DNA from 3 places in the Neobacillus sp. MER 74 genome. Region 2 is predicted to be linked to each of the others. Evidence: riboswitches for the same ligand, from Rfam matches in the RefSeq annotation. Region 2 holds a riboswitch; each other region holds the start of a gene.

Region 1 (3,679 bases), on a different contig from region 2:
CTTTGGACTAAAGATTTTACGATTGTTTCCGGGGTCAATTTTTTCGTCACTTTAGTCTTTTATTTATTAATTGTCATCATTGGTGTCTATGCAGTAGACGAATTTCATGCTTCCACAAGTCAAGCAGGTCTTGCCACAGGAATCTTTATTGTTGGTTCATTAATTGGCAGGTTTTTGATCGGTAGATTTATTGAGTCTATTGGAAGGAAGAGAACATTAATCACTGGTTCCATCCTTTTTATTTTCACCCTTCTTTTATATTTTCTGAATTTCGGGATTACCTTCCTGCTTATAACACGACTACTCCATGGGATTGCAGCCGGAATGGTTGGTACAGCAACAGGAACGATCGTGGCCCAGATTATCCCTGCTTCACGGAAAGCTGAAGGAATTGGCTATTTCAGTATGAGCGCAACATTGGCTACCGCAATTGGCCCATTCATTGGCCTATACATGACCCAGCATACGGACTTTCAAATGATATTTATTTTCTCCCTTGTAATAGGGATCATTAGTTTAGTCACAGCGTTCTTTGTAAATGTGCCTCAATTAGAAGGAACACCCCAACCAACTGAAACAAAAGGATTTAAACTTTCTAATTATATTGAGCCCAATGCATTGCCAATTGCAGTTATTACATTAGTAGTAGCTTTTTGTTATTCCAGCGTTCTTTCATTTATTAACTTCTATGCAATAGAAATTGATCTAGTAAGCGCTGCAAGTTTCTTTTTCTTAGTTTATTCTATTGCCGTATTGTTATCACGCCCCCTTACCGGCCGTATAATGGATTTAAAAGGGGCAAACTATATTATGTATCCATGTATTATTGCCTTTGCCGTTGGTTTGTTTCTGCTTAGCACCGCAAACATCAGCATTATTTTATTAGCAGCAGGAGTATTAATCGGCCTTGGTTTCGGTAACTTGCAATCAAGTACCCAAGCCATAGCAGTAAAACTAACTCCTCCCCATCGGATGGGTTTGGCCACTTCCACTTTCTTTATCTTTCTTGATGCGGGTCTGGGTTTCGGTCCATACATCCTCGGGTTTATTATACCGTTAACAGGCTATCGTACTTTGTATGTCATTTTAGGTGCAGTCGTTCTTGCATCGATGGTTCTTTACCACTTCCTGCACGGTAAGAAAGAACTTCCAAGAAGAACCAGGGTGAATGAACCAACACCTGGCACTCATTGATTTCAAGCACCACCCTTCAGGCGGCAGACATAAAACCCGTCTTAAGCAAATATGATTAACATAAGAATCCTAAATAAAGGGGTCGGTAAATTTGATGATTTTTAATAAAATTGCATTATCCTTCGTAGTTTTCTTTTCCATCAGTATGATCATAAATACTTATTTAGGAGAAAAGGAACAGATTCAATCGGATGTTATTTATTTTGTGATGAACGGGTTTGCATATATTGTATCTGCATTAGAAGTAGAAAAAGAAGAACAGGGGTTAGAAACTGCATAAACTTTACAAATATAGTTCCTTTTCCCCCTTGAAACAAAAGGAATATTCTGATATATTTACTATTAATTATATATTTTTCTTACTTCAATACTTTTGAAGTGAGGATAGAGGTGCAAAGACCATTAGTACACAACTGGAGGATAATGAGGTCCAACGATGGTTGTAGAAAGGGGAATTTGCCGAAGTTTCATTGATTCTCATGATCATGAAGCTGGTTCTGCTATTGAATAAATACAGAACTGTCATATAGGAGACTATATGGAGGGCTATCTTACGCACGGGAACTTAGTTTTATTTATGTTTCTACTGCAACAGTGAACCCTCACTGTTGCTTTTTTGCGTTGAATTTTGAATGGCCTTGCCCACCTCTAAATTTTATAAAAATTTATTAAAAGGGTGAGAAAAAATGAATTTTGGCCAAGTTTTAACCGCAATGGTTACACCATTTGATCAAAATGGCGAGGTTGATTTTAACGCAGTAAGAAGATTAGTAGATTATTTAATTGAAAATGGGACGGACGGTCTCGTCGTTGCCGGTACAACCGGTGAATCTCCAACTTTAACGACGGATGAAAAAATCGCTTTATTTAAAGCCGTTGTCGTCGCAGCGAGAGGAAGAGTCCCAGTTATTGCTGGCACTGGCTCGAATAATACACGGGCATCTATCAGTTTAACAAAGCAAGCTGAAGAAACAGGTGTAGACGGGATCATGCTCGTTGCTCCATACTATAACAAACCTTCCCAAGAAGGTATGTATCAACATTTCAAAGCAATCGCTGAATCTACATCATTACCGGTTATGCTTTATAATATCCCTGGTCGAAGTGTGGTCAATCTATCCGCAGAGACCATTGTTCGCCTATCCCAAATCGAGAATATTGTTGCTGTTAAGGAAGCAAGCGGCAACCTGGATGACATGGCTTCTATTATTAGCCAAGCCCCTAGTGATTTTACCCTTTATAGTGGGGATGACAGCTTAACATTGCCGGTTTTAGCGATTGGCGGTGCTGGAGTTGTATCTGTTGCTTCCCATGTAATTGGCAATGAAATGCAAGAAATGATAAATCATTTTAAAAATGGACGCGTCCAAGAAGCGGCTCACTCTCATCGCCAACTGCTTCCTCTTATGAAGGCATTATTTACGGCTCCTAATCCGGCCCCAGTAAAAGCAGCCCTGAACATGAGCGGGGTGCAGGTTGGTGGACTTCGATTGCCATTGCTGCCTTTGAGTCACGATGAAGAAATGGCATTGCAAGTGGTTTTACCTGGACACCAAGTCAAAACATTAATTTAAATGCTGGTAGGCTGTCAACACATAGGGAATTTTGAATTCCGTACTGTTGACAGCCTTTTATTTTTCGGACCCTGACTGAAATTTTTCACTTTCCCTTTCCAATAAAGTCCAACCAAAAGGGCATACTATTCATATTTACATGGAATAGGGAGGATATTTACTTGCAAACCAATAATCAGCAATTATCCATTTTTGCTTTAGGCGGTATCAATGAAATCGGAAAAAACATGTATGTGGTTCAATATGCAGACGATATTTTTATTATTGACTGCGGCGGGAAGTTTCCAGATGAGAGTTTATTAGGAATTGATTTAATTATCCCTGATATTACTTATTTGGTAGAAAATCAGGAGAAAATCCGTGCTTTAATTGTCACTCATGGACATGAGGACCATATTGGCGGGATTCCGTATATATTAAGAAAATTGAACGTTCCTATTTACGCTACCCGCTTTACCTTGGGCCTGATTGAATTAAAAATTGACGAACACAGGTTGAATGGCAACACGAAACTCGTGACGATTGATTCAGATTCCAAGCTTGAGTTTGGAGAAACAACCGTTTCCTTCTTCAGAGTAAGTCACAGTATCCCGGATTGTCTCGGCATTGTTTTTCATACTCCTGAGGGGAATGTCGTTCATACTGGGGACTTCAAATTTGATTTAACACCAGTGAATAATCAACATTCTGATATTCATAAGATGGCTGATATTGGTGAGCAAGGTGTCTTAGTTTTAATATCAGAAAGTACCAATGCCGAGCGTAAGGGGCTAACGCCATCCGAGCAAATGATTGGTGGCACTTTAGATGAAGCCTTCATGAAAGCAGAAGGAAAAATCTTTATATCTACGTTTGCCTCGAATGTAAATCGTGTCCAGCAGGTTGTCGCCTCTGCCATAAAATCTAATCGA
Region 2 (3,679 bases):
ATTGTTCCATTTCCTCGTACGTCATCACTCTAGGTTTCCAAGGGTGCTGTACATAGGGTTCGCCGCTCAATGTGCTGTATTGTTTATATCTTTCTTCGAAGGAAGTCAGGGCATTGGTAAAAGCAATTATCGCTTGTTCCCTTAATTTTTCAAGCACGTCCTTTGGCGACCAGGAATGAATAAAGAAATTGTAATAAACATAGGCAGCTAAGGCCGTTTGAACGGTATAAGAAGGCTTCAAATCTGTTTGTTTTAACGAAACAGGAGGAACGGTGGTTTCACCAAACGCTTCGTTACAAAGCTCCGGATTGTAATTGATTTGTCTGGTCAGCTCGGCCGCAATAAAGTTCGGATCGAGTCCCTCAAAGGCGGAACCTACATGCGTTTCTGCTCCGGTAATAAAGAAAGATGGCAGCAGCTTTCCAACGGTCCCCTTGTAGATATAGCGATTTTCGTCGCCTTCGTATCTTGGTGAAACGAAATCCGCATTAATCGCGGCTACATAGGTAAACCCATGTTCCTCTTTCCAGCGTTTCAATGTTTTCAATGCGGAAAGAACACCGTGGGAGCTGTCCTCTTCGTCACATTCCGATAAGAGAACAATGTTACCGTCTAGTTCTTCAGGGTGCTCGGAATAATAGTTTAAGAGGTATAAGTGACTGGCAACCCCGCTTTTCATATCAAGGACGCCGCGGCCAAATAACCAGTCGCCTGAGTCTAAATGTTCTTTAGCGGCAGCCGGCAGCTGTTCCATTTTTAGTGACTCCATCAGTTGGTCTGGGAAGCAAGCCTGGTCTTTTAAATGGTTAAAATCTTCAATCCCAACCGTATCAATATGACCCATCAAAATCACCGTGCGGCTGCTCGTTCCCTTCGTTCCTTTCACAAAAGCAAGAACATTATAACGCTCTTGATCGTCGTTGAGTGTTTGTTCTAACACTAGGTGGCTAGGGTTTTGTGAAAAATAGGGAATAGAAGAAATCATAGAATATAAAGACTGTGCAATGGCCTTTTCGCCATTGGTATTAACGACACTTTCAATGTTTACAAGCTGTTTCGTGAATGTCAGCACATCCTCACGACATTGCAACATACGCCTGACCTTCTTTTCTAGTAAATTGGTATTTAGAAAAAATGTATCTCAGAAGAGAAAGCCCGTCAAGTCTTTAATTTTGATAAAAAATAACATCAAAAATATTATTGCAAAAGTAAGAATATTTATATATACTAAAACTTGTTTCATTAAACTAAATATAAATCCTCATCTTTAAGCATTAGATGGGGTAGAGGTCGCGATTGATATTAGTATCCTATTGGAGATTCAGTGAAATCTATGAAAATAGGAAAAAGGATCCATCGCCGAAGCTTCTGAAATCACTGCTTTCAGAAAGCTGGGTCTGCACTCGAATAGGGGCAGAACTGTCACAGTTCCTTGGAATTGTGGAGAACTATCTTCACCAATGCTAACTGATGAGGGTGTGTAGAACACCGTCATACTCACATGGACGGTGTTTTTTTATTACCTAGGAGGGGATTTTTATGAAAAAGTTTGCATTTTTATTAGCAGCGGCGATGATGTTGATTTTATCTGCTTGCGGCACGGAGAAGCCTGATGGAGAAAAGGCAGCAAAAGCAAGTGGCTCTAAGCATGAGTTAGTGAAAAAAGGTGCGTTAACATTCTCGATGACCGGGCAGTATCCACCGTTAAACTTTAAGAAAGACGGTAAATTGACTGGATTTGATGTTGAAATTGGAACAGAAATTGCTAAGAGAATTGGGCTTGAAGCCAACCCTGTAACCAATCCATGGGAAACGATTATCCAAGGATTAAAGGCAAACAAATATGATGCCATTATTGGAAGTATGACTGCTACACCTGAGCGAGATAAGCAAGTTGATTTCACCAATCCATATTATTTATCTGGTGCACAGATTTTTGTAGCGGAAGGCAATTCCGCGATTCAATCGAAAGAGGATTTAAAAGGCAAAAAAATTGGTGTTATTCAAGCTAGTACGTGGAAAGACATGGCCGATGAATTATCTGATCAAGTGAAAGGCTATCCAACTGACGTTAACGCCCTTCAAGATTTGGCGCTTGGCCGTTTAGATGCGGTCATCACGGATAAAATTGTCGGTGTGAGTGCTAAAAATGAAAAAGGCTTAAAAATTAAGGCCATTGGCGATTTATTGAATGAAGACCGTGTCAGTGTAGCGGTAGCTGAAGGAAACAAAGAGCTCGCTGATAAAATCAACGAAGCTATCCAATCAATGATTAACGATGGGACGTATGAAAAAATCAGTATGAAATGGTTTAATACAAACATCATGGAAAAGTAAGACAGGATCAAAGATTTTAGTGTAAGCACCTGATGTGGGTGCTTGCACGATTCAACGAAGGAGGTACGCATCATGATATTTATTGAAAATATTATCAGTATTTTTAGTGAACACGGAATTGCTTTTTTGAAAGCTTCTTGGATGACCATCGCGATAACGGCCATCTCGCTATTATTTGCCATGGTGATTGGTATAATTTTCGCGGGCTTTAAAATTTCCTCTAGTAAAATACTAAATCGCATTGCCGATATCTATATAGGTATTATTCGTGGAACGCCTCTCATTGTTCAGATTATGTTCCTTTATTATGGACTTGCCAATATCGTGAACCTGGACAGCTTCACGGCAGGGGCTCTGGCATTAGGTGTACATACAGGAGCCTATATTGCGGAAATTTTTAGAGGAGCGGTGCAATCCATTGACCGCGGACAGATGGAGGCGGCAAGGTCACTCGGAATGTCCTATTCTCTTGCGATGAGGAGAATTATTTTCCCGCAGGCTTTCAAAAGAGCAATTCCGTCTTTAGCCAATCAGTTTATTATTGGCTTAAAAGATTCTTCCCTTGTTGCCTATATTGCCGTGACGGACCTATATAACACGGCTCTTAGTGTCCAAGGTGAAAACTATATGCCATTTGAAACGTACTTTGTTGTCGGCGTCTATTATTTGATTATCGTTCTGATTTTCACATGGGTTGCTAATCGGATTGAAAAGAAAATGGATGTCAGCAGACCTAAGGAGGCAGTAATCGCATGATTGAAATTAGCCATCTTTCAAAATCCTTTGGTAAGCTTGACGTATTAAAACAGATTAACTTAAGTGTAGAAGAGAAAGAGGTCGTTGTTCTGATCGGTGCCAGCGGCTCTGGTAAAAGTACGCTGCTTCGCTGCCTCAATTTTTTAGAAGTGGCAGAGAGCGGTGACATTATCATTGATTCTGAAAAAATAGACCTCGCAAAAACAAACTTAAATAAAGTAAGAGAAAAGGTAGGAATGGTGTTTCAGCATTTCAATCTTTTTCCTCATAAAACAGTTATCGAAAATATTATCGAAGCACCGATGTTTGTCAGAAAGGAAACAAAGGAAGCCGCGACTTCCAAAGCCATGGCCCTTCTTAAAAAGGTAGGCTTAGAGGATAAAGCCAACTACTATCCTGAACAATTATCCGGCGGGCAAAAGCAGCGGGTAGCGATCGCGAGAGCATTAGCGATGGAACCAAAAGTGATGCTTTTTGATGAACCGACTTCAGCGTTGGATCCTGAACTTGTTGGTGAAGTGCTGCAGGTAATGAAGGATCTCGCACGTGACGGGATGACGATGGTGATTGTGACCCATGAAATGGG
Region 3 (3,679 bases), on a different contig from region 2:
GGCTGGAAAACGACTTGCACGAAAATATCCATTAATGGATTTAGAACAGATTATTGATTTCTTCGCCAAGGCCTCATGGGGCCAGTTAGAACTTGTGAAAGAAAATAAAACTGAGTTCCAATTTGAATTAATTAGTCCGCTCATTATTTCACGCGTTAAGTCAAAGGCTGAACATTTTTTCCAACTTGAAGCAGGATTCCTTGCTCAACAAATTGAATTGCAAAAAGAAGCCAACGCCGAAACCTTCGAACATCCAATAAAAAAATCCAATAAAGTTGTTTTCACAGTGAAATGGGAAAAAAACTAATTGAAAATGGTGTCAGGCACCGAATAGTGCCTGACACCATTCTTTTTTATTGAACTGCAAGTCCGAATGCTTCGTGTAAAGCTTCTACTGCTTTTAACATATTTTTTTCTTCTACAACGGCTGACACTTTTATTTCTGATGTGCTGACCATTTTGATTTGGATGTTGTTTGCAGCGAGTACCTCAAACATCTTTGCTGCTACACCGGGATTGGAAATCATCCCTGATCCGACAATCGACACCTTCGCTAATTTGTTTTCAGCATCAATTTGCTCATAATTCAAAACAGCTTTATTGTCTTCTAGGACCTTTAATGTTTCTAATAGATCATTTGTATGAATAGAGAAGGACAAATTCGCAGATCCACCCTCAGTTGTGCTTTGGATAATAATATCCACATTCAGATGATTTTCAGCAAGTGTGGTAAAAATGGTTGATAGGCTTGTTAATGAATTAGCCAACCCTAATACTGTTACTTTTGTAATTTCGTCTTCAAATGCAACTCCGCGGACTACTAAGTTTTGTTCCATTGCTGCTTCCCCCTCAATAACTGTTCCTTCTATTTTCTCCATGCTCGAACGAACTTCGAGACGTACTTGATAGTTTTTAGCAAATTCCACTGCTCGTGGATGAAGTACTCCTGCACCTAAATTAGCTAACTCCAGCATTTCATCGTACGATACGGATAATAGCTTGCGGGCACTCTTCACATATCTTGGATCCGTTGTGAAAACTCCCGTTACATCCGTATATATGTCACATTTATCTGCCTTTAAGGCTGCTGCCAGTGCAACGGCTGTGGTATCGGAACCGCCACGGCCAAGTGTAGTAATTTCCCCCTCTTCGGTGATTCCTTGGAATCCCGCAACAATAACCACCTTGCCGGATTCAAGCTGTGATTCAATCGCTGCTGTTTTAATATTAGAAATCCGGGCATTTCCATGTACTGGTTCGGTCATAATACCAGCCTGCCACCCTGTAAAGGACACAGCATCAAGCCCTTGCTGGTTGAGAGCCATAGACAGTAACGAAATTGTTACTTGTTCCCCGGTCGATAACAGCATGTCCATTTCCCGTTTGTTTGGCTGCGTTGAAATCTCCTTTGCTAAACCGACGAGTGTATCCGTAGATTTACCCATTGCAGAAACAACAACAACCACATTATTTCCACGGTCAACCTCACCTTTTACACATGATGCAACATTTAAAATTCTTTCTACATTAGCGACGGAGGTGCCTCCGAACTTTTGTACAATAATCCCCATGTTTGTTTTCCCCTTCTCCAGATGTAATTCATATTTTTCCCCAAATAAACACAAAAAAGCAATGAGAAGGGCATCTCATTGCTTAAAACACGAAAAAAATTCTCGCACCTACAATGTAAGATAGCTCTCCAAGACATTAGTCTTGACAATCCAGCATTTATTCAATACAGGACCAGAAAAGAAAGTTATGAGACCTTCTTTACTTCGGCGAACATCCCCTTTCATGATTCTTCTCAGAAGCTCATCCTTCTCAGAACCACTACTCTTGAAGCTCGCACCTCTACCTTCACTTTAATACGTAAAAGTGATAGTAAATTAAATTTTCACTTATTATAGCATGGTCCTTTTTTTCTGACAATCACTAAGACTGAAGTTTTTTGATTAATTCTTCGGCTACATTCATGGGAATTCCGATATTTATGAATTCCTCTTTACTTGCTTCTTTCATTTTTTTCACCGAGCCGAACTGTTTTAACAATAACTTTTTCCGTTTCTCCCCAATTCCCGGAATATCATCAAGCAAGGATTGAAACGCAGTTTTTCCGCGCAGTTGGCGATGGAAGGTGATCGCAAAACGATGGACTTCATCTTGAATCCTTTGCAGTAAATAAAACTCCTGGCTGTTTCGCCCGAGCGGAACAATTCCTAAAGGATTGCCATACAGCAATTGGGATGTCCGGTGTTTTTCGTCTTTTACAAGCCCCGAGAGCGGAATATCTAAGCCTAATTCATTTTCCAAAACATCTCGTACGGCTTCAACATGCCCTTTACCACCATCAATAATGATTAAATCAGGAAGAGGAAGTTCCTCTTTTAGCGCGCGTGAGTACCTTCTTCTCGTTACTTCTCGCATCGATTCATAATCATCCGGCCCTTGAACGGTTTTGATTTTGTATTTACGGTATTCACGATGGTTCGCCTTGCCATCAATGAACACTACCATTGCTGATACAGGGTCTGTCCCTTGGATGTTAGAATTATCAAAGGCTTCAATCCGGTGCGGCGTGTAGATTCCCAGTAATTCTCCCAGGTTCTCCACTGCCTTAATGGTTCGATTTTCATCCTTTTCAATTAGTGAAAATTTTTCATTCAAAGCAATTTTTGCATTTTTAATCGCTAATTGCACAAGATCCTTTTTCTGTCCTCGTTGGGGCTGAAGCACTTTAACTTCCAACAGTTGTTCTGCTAAACTCAACTCGACATCATCTTGAATGAGAATTTCTTTCGGCTTAAAGTGATTGGCTTTCGAATAAAACTGACCGAGGAACGTTAAGATTTCTTCCTCTGGCTCATTATAGACGGGGAACATCGAAACGTCCCGCTCAATTAGTTTGCCTTGGCGGACAAAAAAGACTTGCACACACATCCAGCCTTTATCAACTGCATAGCCAAAAACATCACGGTCGGTAAAATCGGTCATCGTAATTTTTTGTTTTTCCATAATCGTTTCAATATGGATGATTTTGTCACGATATTCTTTTGCACGTTCAAAGTCCAATTCTTCGGAGGCAGCAGCCATTTTTTCCTTCAGCTCTTTTTTTATTTCCTTATACCCGCCATTTAAAAAGCGGGTGATTTCATCCGTCATCTGTTTATACTGTTCTTCCTGAACTTCATTCACACATGGTGCCAGGCACTGTCCTAAATGATAATATAAACAGACTCGGTCCGGCAGGGTTGAGCATTTGCGGAGCGGGTAGATTCGGTCAAGAAGCTTTTTGGTTTCGTTTGCTGCTGTCACATTGGGATACGGACCAAAGTATTTGCCTTTATCCTTTTTTACTTTTCTTGTGATAATAAGTTTGGGATGCTTTTCCGCTGTTAACTTGATAAACGGATAGGTTTTATCATCCTTCAGCATGATATTGTATTTTGGATCGTACTTTTTAATAAGATTCAGTTCCAGCAAAAGTGCTTCAATATTCGAAGAGGTTACGATATATTCAAAGTCCTCAATTTCATTGACAAGTCTTAGTGTCTTCCCATCGTGCGTCCCCGTAAAATAGGAACGGACACGATTCTTTAGTACCTTAGCTTTTCCCACATAAATAATCGTTCCCTGACGGTCTTTCATTAAGTAGCAGCCAGGTTGATCCGGCAGCAGCGTC

The links. Region 2 has a riboswitch for lysine ahead of M3610_RS19885 (ABC transporter substrate-binding protein). Riboswitches for the same ligand answer to the same signal wherever they lie in the genome.
Region 1: another riboswitch for lysine. It lies ahead of dapA (4-hydroxy-tetrahydrodipicolinate synthase); the one in region 2 lies ahead of M3610_RS19885 (ABC transporter substrate-binding protein).
Region 3: another riboswitch for lysine. It lies ahead of M3610_RS15610 (aspartate kinase); the one in region 2 lies ahead of M3610_RS19885 (ABC transporter substrate-binding protein).

What each region holds. Positions count from the first base shown of each region.
Region 1 is NZ_JAMAUV010000031.1:33,198-36,876, forward strand. It holds gene M3610_RS25365 (MFS transporter) at 1-1,194, shown strand, start outside; gene M3610_RS25370 (hypothetical protein) at 1,289-1,474, shown strand; lysine riboswitch at 1,572-1,751, shown strand; gene dapA (4-hydroxy-tetrahydrodipicolinate synthase) at 1,881-2,768, shown strand; gene M3610_RS25380 (ribonuclease J) at 2,930-3,679, shown strand, end outside.
Region 2 is NZ_JAMAUV010000014.1:61,965-65,643, forward strand. It holds gene M3610_RS19880 (M20/M25/M40 family metallo-hydrolase) at 1-1,093, opposite strand, end outside; lysine riboswitch at 1,277-1,459, shown strand; gene M3610_RS19885 (ABC transporter substrate-binding protein) at 1,540-2,337, shown strand; gene M3610_RS19890 (amino acid ABC transporter permease) at 2,410-3,093, shown strand; gene M3610_RS19895 (amino acid ABC transporter ATP-binding protein) at 3,090-3,679, shown strand, end outside.
Region 3 is NZ_JAMAUV010000008.1:182,098-185,776, reverse strand. It holds gene M3610_RS15615 (YslB family protein) at 1-307, shown strand, start outside; gene M3610_RS15610 (aspartate kinase) at 354-1,571, opposite strand; lysine riboswitch at 1,685-1,862, opposite strand; gene uvrC (excinuclease ABC subunit UvrC) at 1,933-3,679, opposite strand, start outside.